Regions from separate parts of the Paenibacillus sp. P32E genome, predicted to be linked through region 3. Evidence: riboswitches for the same ligand, from Rfam matches in the RefSeq annotation. Region 3 holds a riboswitch; each other region holds the start of a gene.
What was found. A riboswitch is a leader RNA that binds a small molecule or an ion and turns the genes downstream of it on or off. The one in region 3 is predicted to bind cyclic di-GMP.
Positions count from the first base shown of each region.

Region 1: another riboswitch for cyclic di-GMP. It lies ahead of A3848_RS28715 (flagellar assembly protein A); the one in region 3 lies ahead of A3848_RS19880 (S-layer homology domain-containing protein).
Region 2: another riboswitch for cyclic di-GMP. It lies ahead of A3848_RS31140 (glycosyl hydrolase); the one in region 3 lies ahead of A3848_RS19880 (S-layer homology domain-containing protein).
Region 4: another riboswitch for cyclic di-GMP. It lies ahead of A3848_RS25115 (thiamine pyrophosphate-binding protein); the one in region 3 lies ahead of A3848_RS19880 (S-layer homology domain-containing protein).

Region 1 covers NZ_LVYY01000068.1:254,260-257,932, forward strand. The annotation lists gene A3848_RS28710 (flavin reductase family protein) at 1-207, shown strand, start outside; gene A3848_RS28715 (flagellar assembly protein A) at 306-2,192, opposite strand; cyclic di-GMP riboswitch class I at 2,295-2,388, opposite strand; gene A3848_RS28720 (FUSC family protein) at 2,694-3,673, opposite strand, start outside.
Region 2 covers NZ_LVYY01000001.1:275,005-278,677, forward strand. The annotation lists gene A3848_RS00930 (sugar phosphate nucleotidyltransferase) at 1-1,090, shown strand, start outside; cyclic di-GMP riboswitch class I at 1,303-1,383, shown strand; gene A3848_RS31140 (glycosyl hydrolase) at 1,397-3,673, shown strand, end outside.
Region 3 covers NZ_LVYY01000024.1:4,457-8,129, forward strand. The annotation lists gene A3848_RS19875 (DUF6953 family protein) at 746-982, shown strand; cyclic di-GMP riboswitch class I at 1,233-1,325, shown strand; gene A3848_RS19880 (S-layer homology domain-containing protein) at 1,377-3,461, shown strand; gene A3848_RS19885 (DUF6531 domain-containing protein) at 3,487-3,673, shown strand, end outside.
Region 4 covers NZ_LVYY01000046.1:113,857-117,529, forward strand. The annotation lists gene A3848_RS25115 (thiamine pyrophosphate-binding protein) at 1-1,223, opposite strand, end outside; cyclic di-GMP riboswitch class I at 1,362-1,455, opposite strand; gene A3848_RS25120 (methyl-accepting chemotaxis protein) at 1,954-3,204, opposite strand; gene serA (phosphoglycerate dehydrogenase) at 3,493-3,673, opposite strand, start outside.

The sequences.
Region 1 (3,673 bases), on a different contig from region 3:
ATGGAATGCCGCCTCGTACGGCATGTGGAGCTGGGACACTGCGATATGCTGGTCGGTGAAGTGCTCTGTTTCTATATAGAGGATGAACTGATTCAGGGCGGGCGCATTGACGCTGCCAAGCTGAAGCCGGTCAGCCGTCTTGCCGGAGCTTCTTATGCGGCCATCGGCCGGACGTTTGAGCTAGAAAGACCCCAGTACGAATCTTGAGCGCTCGGAAAAGAGACCCAGCAGGATGCCGCCACGCGGCTCTGCAGGGTCTCTTTGTTTTTTTGGCGATTCATGCTGTATGTAGAGGATTCTGGTGGTTATTCGATGGGAATAGCGCCGGATTCTCTGCATTTTTGTTTCAGGCTCTTGGCTGTAAACGTAATTCCCCCGCCGGGTTTAGCAATCTCTAAGGAATACCCGTCTATGGTTACTGATGCATTATGAATGGCGCTAGCTGTGATTTGCTGGCCTGCCACAAGGAGCGATCCGGGAAGGGACTCACCGCTGACATTCTGAGCTGTGATCGTTCCCTCTGCTTCCATAGCGGAGTCGGAGCACATGGAACCATCCTTCGCAAAATAAATATCGCCGCAGGAACACAGCGTGCTCCGGCCAATCCCTTCCCCATGAATATGGATATCTCCGCCGGATTTAATGATGCTGTTCTGTGCCCCCGAAATATCGATCCGGACTTGCTCCTCCTGCATGAGGGAGATTCCCTCGATAAGGTTTTTAAGCAGACTCAGAAAAGAGCCTATTCCCGCATCCGTAATGAGGTCGGTAAAATGTCCGGGTCTCAGAAAAATATCCATCATGTGCCTCACAATTTTGGTATCCTGCGGGTAGTCAGCGCTCAAGTCCGACAACAGTTCCCGCATATCGCTAATCAGAAGGGGAAGATGCTCATATTTGCTCTCCAGCAGCAGCATAATGACTAGGCCGTACTTTACCGTCTGCATCGTGGACTCGACCGTCTCGGCAAGGTTCTTAGCTGCTTCTCTCAGACTGGAGATCTCTTGGATCAGCAGCTCAGAAAAGCTGCACAGACGGTGGTGTGCGGCGCCGAACGCTCCGGCATACAATTCACTATCGACGGCCTTGCCGCTGATAAATATACTGCCTGTTGCTGCAATTCTGGAATTGTGAACGTCACCGTATATGTATACATTACCCAAGGCTTCAATCACCGTGTTCTTGTTCAGAGGATGAGCTGCAATGACATCTCCCGGGAACCTGATGGTGGCTGGTTCCACGGCATCATTCTGCGGAACCACATAGGTTTGGGGGAAATCAATCGTTTTCACAAAGGTTCCGTTTCCGGTAATACGCGGTCTGCCTTTACAGCGGGCAGAGATCTGTCCCCCCGGAAGCAGTGACGCATAATGTCCGGTCAATAGAGTAAGGTCCCGCGGCGGGGGCGGGGGAAGGACACCTCCGTACACGGTGAATCCAGGCAGGCCCTCTTGGGGTGGCAGCTTCTGTGCAAACACTTCGCCTTCCTGGACAGTAAGGAATTCACCGTGGCAGGATTCATCTTCAGAAAGGCATGTCCCCTTAAATGCATTTTCTATTTTCTTCTGAAACAGCAGCTCCAGCCTCGCATTGGTCCCGGGTACGGGAGCCTTGCCTTCTGCTATGCAGACAGGAAGATAGGTCGGGTTGTTCAGCTCCTCATAGAGAGCGGGGATGTTGAGCGAGCTGACAATGGAGCTTTTCTCAAGGCCAGACATAATCTGCGCTATCGACAGAACGGACAACAAGGAATCACGGTTCATTTCTGCACGTACAGTGACATTGGCTGAAGCCGGACTGTTGACCAGGTTCCAGGCATATCTTTCGGCACGGTAAAGCGTAAAGTACACTTTGAGCTTATCATCGGATACGGTAATCTGGTATTGTGGCTTCTCGCAAATCTCCCAGGTGAGATCATCTGCAGACGTGATTGGAGTTGGCTCTGTGAGGGTTTGTCCATTGATCTTAAGAATTACGGGATGGACAGCTGAAATTACAGCCGGCATGCCGCCAGGCAGAGGAGGGGTGATGAAAATTTGGTTGTTCTGGATAATGATAACGCCGTTCTTCGCTCTGTCTGTTCCGCCAAACGTCTGAGCATCCACAGAATAAAGATCCATGAGATCGTGCTTTCCAAGAAGCATGGAAGCAATGAACTCGTACCGTGAACGTTCGATAATATGCTGCGGCATTCTCGTAACCTCACTTTTCGTATAATCAATGGTATCTGTACAGAAAGAACATCATGGAGCCGTGATGCGATATCTTGGGATATCCGACCAAATGGCGTCTCTATTGGCAACCTGGCGACCATAAAACAGCAATAACTGTACTCTTAGGCCCATGGCTTTGCGTCCTGTCCTTTCAGACAGTTTGCCTTTAGGAATAGATCAATGATATATACTCAGTACAAGGCCCATTTAAATCGACTACAATCGACAAAAAAATGGTCAATACTGGCACTCTGTCCAATAAAAACTTCAGCAAACAACATTAATTCTAGTACTTAAGTAGCGAATTTTCAACTGGAATAATTGATTTAGACTATAAATAATGATAAATGTAACTAATTGTTGATTTATTGTAAATTAAATGTAATTAAGGATTTTTTTCTGTTTATTGAATTCTAAACTAAAAGGGGATTTAGCGGGGGATTATGGCCGATACTCCAGAAAAAAAGGACGCTCCCAAGCCTAAAGCTTGTGGGAGAGTCCTTTTTGTATGAAGTGTATAGCGCGGGCTGCCTCAGTCTTGCTGTTCTGCGGTGCGGCTGATATCACTACGTAGTCGGCCTGTTCGATTTCCTCCAGCACCCGGTTCAGGTGGGAGAAGACCGCGCCGAGATCGCGGATGGAAGTCAGTGAGCATTGTCCCTGCAGCTCCGAGAACCAGGCTAGCTGAAGATCACGGGCCCGGCGCAGTGACTCGGGAAGCGAATGCTGACTTTCGGCATCTGAGAGTGTTTTGGTACCATAGAGCGCGATACAGTCTGCGGTGGCAGTTACGATCTCTGCCATCCAGTCAGCCGCAGCATGATGTGTTGGCAGCAGCGCAATTTCTGAGCTGATCTCCTTGACATAGCATTGTATTTGCTTGAGATGTGCAGTGGCCTGGGAGAGTCCGCGAAGCTCGCTGCGGCACTGGTAATGCGTTAGGGTATAATGTAGTTCCTTTTGCTGTTGCTCGCTCTTGGCCAGCAGCGAAGCGGAACGTGCCAGCGTATCCGAAACCGGAGGCGCTCCCCGTCCGCCACCCGCAAGGCCGCTTAGGGCATCAGCCAGCAGCAGACTGCCTTCGAGTGCCAAGCCTTTCACCTTGACGAACCCCTTAGGCGGAACGATAATCATATTGATGATTAGCGCAATAATGACTCCGATAAGCGTTTCGGCGACCCGCCACTCGATATAATGGTCATGATAGAAGGTAAGGGCCAGAACAGAGGTTACACCGACCTGGGAGATGGCTTGGATATTAATCCGGCAGGCAGTAGCGACTCCGATACCAACCAGCAGCATCAGCAGAATGGAGAGCGCTCCGACATCGAAGAATCGTCCCACGATCAAGCTCACAATTCCGCCAAGCACAACGCCGGTCATCCGGTATACACCCTTTTCAAAGGAAGCCTTGACGCTTCCCTGAGTGATCAGAATTGCCGCCAGTGGAGCGAAATATA
Region 2 (3,673 bases), on a different contig from region 3:
TGCAGCTTATCTGTATTCCGTGGCAGGAGTGTCTCCCAGCGAGACAGTGGCCATTTTGCCGGTCGATCCTTATGTGGAGGCATCATTTTTTGACACCGTCGTCCAGCTTGAAGCAACGATGGAACAAAGCGGCGCAAACCTGGCGCTGATGGGGGTTGTTCCTGAGCTGGCTTCCGAGAAATACGGCTATATTATTCCTACCAGTGACGAGGCAGCGGCAAGCGGCTATCTGCAGGTGAGCCATTTCCAGGAGAAGCCGGACCGTGTACAGGCTGAAGAACTGATCAGCAAGGGCGCGTTGTGGAACTGCGGAGTATTTGCATTCCGTTTGGGTTATTTGCTGGATATTTTGCAGCGTAAAGGTCTGCCTTTGAACTATGAGGAGCTGCAGAAGCAATATAAATTGCTGGCTTCCATCAGTTTTGACTACGAAGTGGTAGAAAAAGAGGAGAAGATCGTCGTTCAGCCTTACGCCGGTTTCTGGAAGGATCTTGGCACCTGGAATACCCTCACAGAAGAAATGAGCAGCAACCACGTGGGTAAAGGGTTCGTGACTGCCGATTCTGAAGGAACCTGCCTGATCAACGAACTGGATATTCCGATTACAGTCATCGGTGCGAAAGATTTAATCATCGCAGCCAGCCCGGATGGCATTCTGGTCACTCACAAAGCCGAAAGCCCGCGGATTAAGGAAGTGCTGAAGTCTTTTGAACAAAGACCCATGTACGAGGAACGCCGCTGGGGCCACTATAAGGTTATTGATTATGTGAAATATGATGAGGGCAACGAGGTGCTGACCAAGCGGATTTTCATAGCCGAAGGTAAAAACATCAGCTACCAGCTGCATCACAAACGCAGTGAAATCTGGACGATTGTCAGCGGGGAAGCCAGCATTGTGCTGAATGAGAAGATGCATAATGTGAAAGCGGGAGATGTAGTGCGCATACCGGAAGGCACAAAACATGCAATCCTGGCGCTAACCGATGTAGAGTTCATTGAGGTGCAGACCGGTTCAGAGCTGGTGGAAGAGGATAATATCCGCATCACACTGGACTGGAAGGATATTGCTCTTCATCAATTCATTTCTTAAAATAGGAACGCTAATTGCGTTGTAAAATTCGACTGAATCGTCCCGGTTGATGTATAGGATGGGCCTAAACCTAGGGCTAAATCATCTATTTACCCAATTGTGTCAAATCCAAAACAGGTATTAAGAACCATTTATTAAGAAAAATTCATTAATGCTCTAAACTAAAAAATTAATAGAGACGATACTTACGGTAAGAGGGATAAATCCTTCCAAAACGAAAAAGGCAAACCTAATCGAAAGATAGGGACGCAAAGCTATAGGGCCTTCGAAAGAGTGGCAGCCTAGCTACCGAAAGGAAGATGAATTTTGACAACTTACCGTAATTCGCGTCTGCTGTGCACCATTGTAACTATTGCCCTGTTGTTGACCGTTGTACCACTGGGTTTGGGGGCTGCGCCTTCCACCGCAGCTGCTTCGAGTTCTTCAGCACCGGTTAATCCGGATGCTTCAGCTGAAGCTGTCAAGCTGCTTGACAATCTGTACTCCATTTCCGGAAAAGGCATTATCACAGGCCAGCATGACTACCTGGAGAGCCCGGATGAGTTCAGCAACAAACTGAAGGGAACCAGCGGACAGTTCGCTGCCCTCCATGGCTTCGAGCTTGGTGTGATCAGCGGCCAGTCGGAAAGTACTGCAGCAACTCAGCGCAAAAATGTAGTGAACAGTGCGATCAACTGGTATAAAAATGGCGGCATCGTCGCTATGACCTTCCATGAGCAACTGCCAGGGACTTCTTATCTGTGGTCCAATGTGCAGAAGACACTCAGCCAAGAGGACTTCAATAAGTATGTAACACCTGGAACAGCCCAATACAACAGCCTCATCGCCGATCTGGACAAAGTGGCGGTTTCACTCAAAAGCTTGCGGGACGCGGGCGTTCCTGTACTTTGGAGACCTTACCATGAAATGAACGGCAACTGGTTCTGGTGGGGGAAGAAGAACAATTTTGCGGAACTTTGGAATATTATGTATGACCGCTTTGTGGGCGTTCATCAATTAAACAACCTGCTGTGGGTATGGAACCCGAATGCTCCCAATGCCTGGTCTGATCCATATGAACTGACCTATCCGGGAGCGGATAAGGTAGACATCCTTGCAGCAGATATATATAACAATGATTATATGAACAAGTATTATGACGACCTGTTGAGTCTCGCCAACGGCAAACCCATTGCTATCGGTGAAAATGGTGAAATGCCAAGTACAGCCAAGCTCCAGCTTTCCCAGAGAAAATGGGTATACATGATGAACTGGGGAAAAATGCTCTATGAGAATAACAGTACAGATACCATCAAAAATTTCATGAGTGACAGCTATACAGTATCGCTTAATGAATATAAAGCGGAGGTAGTGCAGACACCTGCTCCGACTGCCACACCAACGGCAACGCCAACTGCCACACCGACTGCAAAGCCGACTGCAACGCCGACTGCCACAGCAACGCCAACGCCAACTGCTACGCCAGTACCTTTACCCACAGCAACGGTAAAGCCAATAACCACTCCGGCGTCCGGTGATAATGTACAAACGCCTGTTGTGAATGGCCTTCACGGAGAGTATTACAATAACATGACGCTTTCAGGCACACCTGCAAAGGTACGTGACGACGCGCTGCTTAATTTCAACTGGCGTCAAGGCTCACCGGACAGCTCCATAAAGGTAGATGGGGTCTCGGCCCGCTGGACAGGGAAAATCAAGCCTTTATACAGCGAGACCTACCAGATTATCACTACTTCTGACGATGGTATCCGTGTCTGGATTAACGGCACAGCCGTAATCGACAGCTGGACCAAGCAGAGCGGAACTGAACGTATCGGAAGTATCGCTATGACGGCTGGACAGCTCTATGATATCAGAGTGGAATATTATGAGAATGCAGGCGATGCCAACATCCGTCTGATGTGGCAAAGCGCAAGCCAGGTCAAAGCGACCGTCCCAACAAGCGCATTGTTTGTAAATACGTCAGCAGCCAGCGTTAGCAAAACCTCGTTGGCGCTTGTAGAAGCACCAACGCCGGTGCCAACACCGACACCAACGCCGGTGTCAACACCGACACCAACGCCGGTGTCAACACCGACACCAACGCCGGTGCCAACACCGACACCAACGCCGGTGCCAACACCGACACCAACGCCGGTGCCAACGCCGGTGCCAACACCGACACCGACGCCGGTGCCAACACCGACACCAACGCCAGTGCCAACACCGGCACCAACGCCGGTGCCAACACCGATACCAACGCCGGCTCTAACAGCGGCGGCTACTGCTGCAAACGGACTGCAGGCGGAATATTTTAATAACATGCAGTTAACCGGTGTTCCGGCAGTTGTACGCACCGATGCTTTGCTGGATTTCAACTGGCGGCTGGGTACACCGGATGCTGCGATTGGCATTGATTTCTTTTCCGTAAGATGGAGTGGCAAGATCAAACCGCTGTATAGCGAAACCTATCAGATTTATACAACATCAGATGATGGTGTCCGCGTTTGGATCAATAACACTCTTGTCATTGACAGCTGGATGAAGCAGAGCGGGACCGAACGCACAGGAAGCATAAGCCTGCAAGCCGGGCAACTATATGAT
Region 3 (3,673 bases):
ATATAAGTCCTGACTCCAAGGCTTAGCGTCGATCCTTTCGCTGGAATGGACGTTTGCTATGTGTATCGCTCAACATTCTTAAACTATGATTACTTATCGTTGTTATAAAAATTTATGTAGAAAAACTACCACTAATCAGCTGGAATTACGGTATCGCAGCACTGCAGTGGAAAAAGTAAAACTAAAAATCTACTTTCAGCCCGAATTATCCATATTGATCAATATTAAGTGGATTAATTCCAACTAATACTAGTATTTCTACGATTTATCGGAAATTAATTGTATAAATGCCAACTAATCTCCGTCGTGATACGTAAGCTAGCCTTTATTGTTCAGCATAAACGATATAGAGTTGCTTCAGAATCGATCTCTGTGCATTGATTAATCTCTGTAGGAACAGAGAATTCATTGGGTAGTGTATTCTAATTCTTAAATTCGGCTTATACACCGCCAAGCAGCGAACCTGCGCGGGGAGGCGGAAGAGTGACCGTCTGATTTCACTTCTTTCACTTCTTCCGCTTCTTCCACTTCTTCTAATCCTTTCTATGCGAACCTGTTCTACCCGAATGGCCTTGACTGTTGCCCGTCCGTCGTGCTGTTCATTCCCCGTTCTTGTTCTTCGGCCCGCCTCTTCGCTCTCCACTGTCCCGTCTCTTGCCCTGTCCAGTGAACCTCCCGAGTGACCATATTCATGCTATAATGGGAAGGCATTGTAGAGGGATTTACAGGAAGGAGCAGTACCCTGATGGAAGTAACTGCACAAGAGGTAGCGGAGTGGATGGTCAAGGAGATCCGTTTTACGGGAACCCTGTACCAGACCGCTGCGATTGAATATGTGAAGGCTAATTTTGGCGAGCAGTTTGTATTTGTGAATGAGAACGGGAATGCTTCGTTGTCCAAGGATGTGAAGAAGGCCTTCCGCAAGCTGCACGGCGGAAGAATCGCCTGGGACCGTGACGGATTCCTGTGGGCATGGACCTGAAATATGCCCTGAAGCCAGCTATGACACTGCTTACAGCGAAGCCCTTTTTGCTTGTCCAGTAGAAGAAGTATAGAAGCTGACTATAAACCACATGCGGGGCATCCCCTGCATGTGGTTTTTTCTATGCCCAAATCCCTAAAAAAGGGAAAAATAGAACATCTTAATTCTACAGGAATAAATTCCGATAATGATAGAGTCCTGTACATCGAAAGTCACGAATACATAAGGGTAAAGGGACTGAAAACCGAGTTTGGAACAAAGGCAAATCCGTACGAAAGTCGGAGACGCAAAGCCACGGGCCTACTTCATCCGGGAAGGATGTTAGGGCAGCCGGGCCGCTCAAGGCACTTGGTTTTTTGGCGTGCCTACAAATAGCGCTGGGGGAGAGAAGTGAATGAGGTTGGAAAGGGAAATGAAGTTGTCGCGGCCCCTTGTGGCCGCAGTGGCGGTGGTATGTATGCTTGGGGGCCTGTTAAGCGGGGGGTTCAGCATGAAGCAGGTCTCGGCAGCGGGGACAGATCCGGGCAGAACGGACTACAGTGTATCCGGTGACCGGATCGTATGGCTGGAAGCAGATGCAGGCGGGGTCAAACAGGTGCACGCGCTGAATCAATCCAGTGGTGCGGGTACGGTACTTACGACGAGCTCATCCGCCAAGGACGCCCCTTCAGTGGGCGGCAGTATTGCCGTGTGGGCGGACAAGGGAACGGAGCAGGAATCTTCCCTGAACTGGGATATCTACTCTGCAAATCTTGCAACAGGCACCCGCATCAAGCTTAACAAGCAGTCCGGCCAATATGGGAATCCGACTACGGATGGAGTTGGCGTGGTCTGGTACGAGCGCAAAAATTACGGCAGCATGATCTATCATGATCTGGCTACGGGGGTTGAAGCCGACCTCGGCGAAGGACGGTTCCCGGTACTGGCAGGTGGAGATGTGGTGTATAAGAATGCCCGTGACGGGGGTCTCAGTCTGCTGGATGTAAGCAGTGGAGTCACGCGTGCGCTTGTTAGTCTGGGCGGAGCGAATTACGTGGACTGGTTTGTTTTTAACGGGAGCCATGTGCTGTTTAAGCAAAAGAACGGCGCCTCTGAGAGTAAGTATGTGCTTCTGAATATCAAAGACCTGACGGCACAGCCTGTGGATCTCACGGAGATGAAGCCTGGAGGAACAGAGTATGCCTTCATGTCCATAGGTGGAGGACAGGCCGTTTTTCAAGAGGATGTTAACGGTGCAGTTACGCTGCAGCAGGTGGATCTCTCTACTTATGCAGTGAAGCCTCTGCCGGCGGTACCGGCCGGGGCGAAGCTGATCGGAATTAACGGAAGTAAGCTGTTGTACAGCAAGAAAGACGACTACATAGAATCAGTGGAATTAAAAGATGGAAGCCTCCCGACTCCAAGTCCGGGAACAACTCCATCCCCGGGTACAACGCCAAATCCAGGTACCGGCTCGAACTCGGGCTCAACCCCGGAAGTGAAGATCCCTGTAATAACCGGAGCCAAGGATAGTCAGGTTATCGGCAGTGCCGGCGGTATCTTGTCTGTACTGAATGGCTTGGCGCGGCTGGAGATTTCAGCAGGAACCTTCAAGGACAATACCACTGTAAGCTTGGCCCAAGCGGAGCTGGAGACACAGGCACTGATCGACGCAAACGGCAAAAAACTGCTGAAGGCAGGTTCCGCCTGGCAGATACAAGCGAGTTCTCCATTTCTGATCCCGGCCAAACTGGCGGTTCAATATCCCAAGGAAGAGCCTTGGACGACAAGTCGTGAAAAGCTTGGAATCTACAGCTACAATCCGGCAAAAGGCAACTGGACCTATATCGGGGGAGTGACTGCAGCGGAGAATGGATTTGTGCAGGCCAAGATTACAGCCTCCGGACTGTATGCGGTTATGCTGCGCGATATTGATTTCACAGATTTGTCAGGCCATTGGGCACAGCAACAGGTAGAGGTACTCGCCGCAAGAGGAATCGTGAACGGGATGAACGGAACCGTGTATGCGCCAAAAGGTATTTTGACCCGGGCGGAATTCACGAAGCTGCTGGCAGCAGCTCTTCAGTTGCAGCCGGTGCAGCCGGATACGGCGACCTTCCGTGATGTCCCGGCGGCGAGCTGGTCTTACCCATATGTGGAGGCGGCAGCCAAGGCCGGAATCGTAACCGGCGAAGCCAGATTCTTTCATGGCAATGATCCGCTGACCCGTGAACAGATGATGGTGATGCTGATGCGGGCGATTGACAGCACTACGGGCAACAAGGCTACTGCTGCGGATGCGGTCAAGCGTGAGGCTGGACTCTCCGGATTCAAGGATAATGACAGCATTAGCGCATGGGCACGGGAATCTGTAGCTGCTGCAGTCGAGAAGAAGCTGGTGCAGGGCAGCGCACAGCTTTTGAAGCCTAAGCATTCATCCACGAGAGCCGAGGCGGCTGTCATTATGTACAAGCTGCTGGCCGAGTTGAAATTACTCTAACTTATAACGGATAGGAGATCAGTCTATGACATTTCGAAAGATAACAAGGAAGTGGCGCAGCGGTAGTATGAAAACACGTGTGAACCTTATGCTTGCGCTGCTGCTGGTCCTCTCTTACGTCCCGGTTGTTCCGGGACTTACCAAGCTCACATCGTCAGCCTTTGCAGCGACCAATATGCGGATTGAGCCCAGTGAGCTGAGCCCGGGACCCG
Region 4 (3,673 bases), on a different contig from region 3:
GCCATGCCAATGGAGTTGCCCATACAGGCAAAATAAGCATCAAAGACAAAACTACCCGGTTTTTTCACGTTGTACCATTTCACGGCGTTGAAGCCATGGCTGCCGTCATCTACAAAAACGGTGTTGTTGTAAGGAATCAAATCGCTCAAGGTGCTCATGACCGAAGCTAGTGACAGCTTGGAGAGAACAGGCAACTCTTCCGCATAATGAACATCGGTTTCTGTTATATGTTTCTTTATAGCAGCTGTATCTATATTCTTTAGATAAAAAGCCAAATTGTCCCGTAAATCCCCGCCTATAGCGATGGTCTGTGAAGATAAAATTTTACCTACGAAGGTAGGGTCTACGTCAAATTGGATAAGTGTTTTCGGGTGATTTTCAGCCTTTAGATTGCAGATGGTCATGTCACTCAGACGTGATCCAAGCACAATGAACAAATCACTGCGGTTCAATAAATCATCACCATGCTTGCAGCCGCCAACACCAATTGGTCCATGATACAACGGGTGATCCCAAGGGATCGCACCTTTTCCTCCCGGTGAAGTAACGACAGGGATGTTAAAAGTTTCAGCCAGCTGAATGAGCTCTTGGTGTGCAATAGAACGGTTAACCCCTTTGCCGGCAATAATAAGAGGATGGCTGGAGGCATTAATAGCTGAAATCACACGTTCGAAATTAGCAGTGCTTACGAGATGTTCACGCTCAGGAATCACTATCCGGCATTCTTCCAGCATTTCCGTCTGCACATCAAACGGGATACATAAATGGACCGGCCCGCGCTGTCCGCCCAAAGCAATAGAAATAGCATGGTTAAATAAGGTGCTGAAATGATCACCTCGCTCCACCAGTTTACTGAAGAGTGTAGCCGGTCTGAACATGTCCGCCAGGTCAGCCAGATATGACGAAGAATCCTGGCACTGGGGAATTCCCAGCTCCTTAATAGATTGATGACCTGTAATGAACAGCACAGGCAGGTTGTTCGCTTTAGCATGTGCTGCAGCAGTAAGAAGATTGGTTCCGCCTGGACCTGAAGTCCCAAAAGCTACACCCAGCCTGCCGGTTTTGAGAGCATAGCCTGCTGCTTCGAACCCGGAGCTGGACTCATGTCTGCCAGGAATAAATTCAATCCCGTAATCGACCATCTTAAGAACTACGGGACAAATAGACTTGCCGATGATACCAAAGGAATGTGTTACGCCGAGGTTTCGTAGTGCCTCAGCCATATAATCTGCGACTGTTTTCAGATAATCCACCCACCCAATGTTTTTTTTTAGCAGAAATAGAAAACCTGCACTCACGAGAGTACAGGTCGGCTGCAATGAATAACCGTATAGAACGAGGTTTCCCCAGAGCTTCGGTTGTTCAGCAACCTGGCTGTCATGGTCCCATAAAAATGAGACTGTAGATCCATGGCTTTGCGTCATTCCCTTTCGGTGAATTTTGCCGTTATGATGTATTGGAAAAAATGCATATTTTTACTTTACAATATATTTCTAGCTCCTCTCTTGTCAATATATTTGTGCTGAAAAGCTCAGTTTTTGACGAAATTAACGAACAATGTCAATTGCAAGAAATGGTCCAGTTGAGTTGGAAAACAGGGCGAATCCAAAAAAAATTTAATGCAAAAAAGTCTTAATAATACAAATTGTGAAGAAACATTGAAACAGAAATATATCAGGTATATTGAACTATTCCTTTGTATGGAAATGGATGATTTGATTGGAATAATGGGGTGTACCCATTATTTATCTGGATTAATAAGGCTAATGAACGAAACACCCTTCAGATCCAATTGAATTCATTTTATTATTTCCATTAAAAATAGCGGAGAGAAGTGCAAAAGAAATAACGGTACTTGCTGCTGCCAAAAAACTGAATTTTCATAAAATAACATTGATTATTTTGTGAACAAAAAAAGACCGCTTCATATGAAACGGTCTATGAAAATGGAGATTAAAATTTGAAAATATGGATCGTTTTCTGGAGTTGGAATACTGCTTGCGTCATTTTCTCTGTTTCTTCAGCAACAGACTGCAGGGCATTTATTTGTTCGTTCATTGCTGCGGATACCTCTTGGGTTCCGGCCGCAGTTTCTTCTGTAATCGCAGAGATATTTTCGATAGCTCCAGAAATTTTTAACGCGCTCTCCAGCATGAGATCACTCTCAGACGAGAAAGAAGCAATTTGCTCGGTGATGTACTGAACGCTTTGCACAATCTGGGCGAAAATATTCGCGGTTTCAATGATCATTTCATTTTGAACTTGGACGACTTCCTCATTGATGGCAATATTCTCAATCGCTTCCTTGATATCGTTCTCAATACTGCGTACCAGACCGAATACTTCTTTGGTGGAGGCTGTAGATTCCTCAGCAAGCTTGCGGACTTCCTGGGCTACAACAGCGAAACCACGACCATGTTCACCGGCGCGTGCTGCTTCGATCGATGCATTGAGTGAGAGCAGGTTGGTCTGCTCGGCGATTTCTGTAATGGTTTTGGTGATCATCGTGATCCCCCGGGCATTATGTGATAGTGCTTCAATCGTATCGGCGACCTTCTGGGTAGCTTGTATATTCTTGCGCATGCCTTCTGCTTGAGTATCAACGGATTGGCGGCCTTTCTCAACTAATTCTAGCGTATGTATGGAACGTCTGTTCATTTCTTTGGTAGAGCTTGTGTAATTCGAAACCTTGGTTTCAATGTCTTTGATGGAATCGGTCATATCGGCGATGTCCACGGATATTTCATTTGCGCCGAGAGCCAGTTCATTGGAAGAGGAGGAGACCTGCGCCATTACGATTTTCAGATTCTGATTTTTGTCCTCGATTCCGCGGCTGGCATCCATGACATGGCGGGTAATCTGAGACGCTTCGGTTAGTATTTTCTTCAGCTTATCGATCATTGTATTGAAGGAGCGGCTGACTTCCCCCATGGAACCGTTCTCATCTGCCCGGGTTGTAAAGTCACCTTTGGCAATCGTATGGGTTACGTTAGAGATATCATCGAATGAAGATGTAAGCGTTCTCTCAATGAAGCGTGCGAGTGGGAAGGTCAGTGCAGCCAATACCGCAACCATTATAATGCCGATAATCATCTTGCCCATCACTACAAGTGTGATTAGTACAGGGACAGCGAATAAAGCGGCAACCAAGTAACAACCGGCTCTAATTCTCTGTTTTAACGGAAGCTTGTTCATCCAGTCCATCATAAAAAGTTCCCCCTAAAATAATGTTGTGTATTATAATATTATAGGCGTTTTCAGAGGGAGAGGTCTATTGTAAGAATTGACATAAAAATGCTCAAATAGGTCTTTCGGGCATGAATTTTGTGTGAATATCTTCATACATAGCATGGTGGTTTTGTTCAATTTGGAGAAGATACTTTTCACTAGTGCTTCAGGCTCAGAGGATGTGACATCCGATATAGAAAAACGCTCATTGGAACAGCAGGCGGATGCCCGCTCTCCAAAGAGCGTTTGTTCAGGACTACTTTTTTACAGTAACACAATTTCTTCCGCGGTATTGATTTCCGGCAGTCCTGCCAGTTTAACCAGAACGGCTTGAGGAACCGCCTTATCGACGGTGAGCAGCATGATCGCAGCGCCGCCAACGATTTTACGTCCTACCTGCATGGAGGCGATATTGACATCGTTCTCCCCAAGCAGTGTACCGACA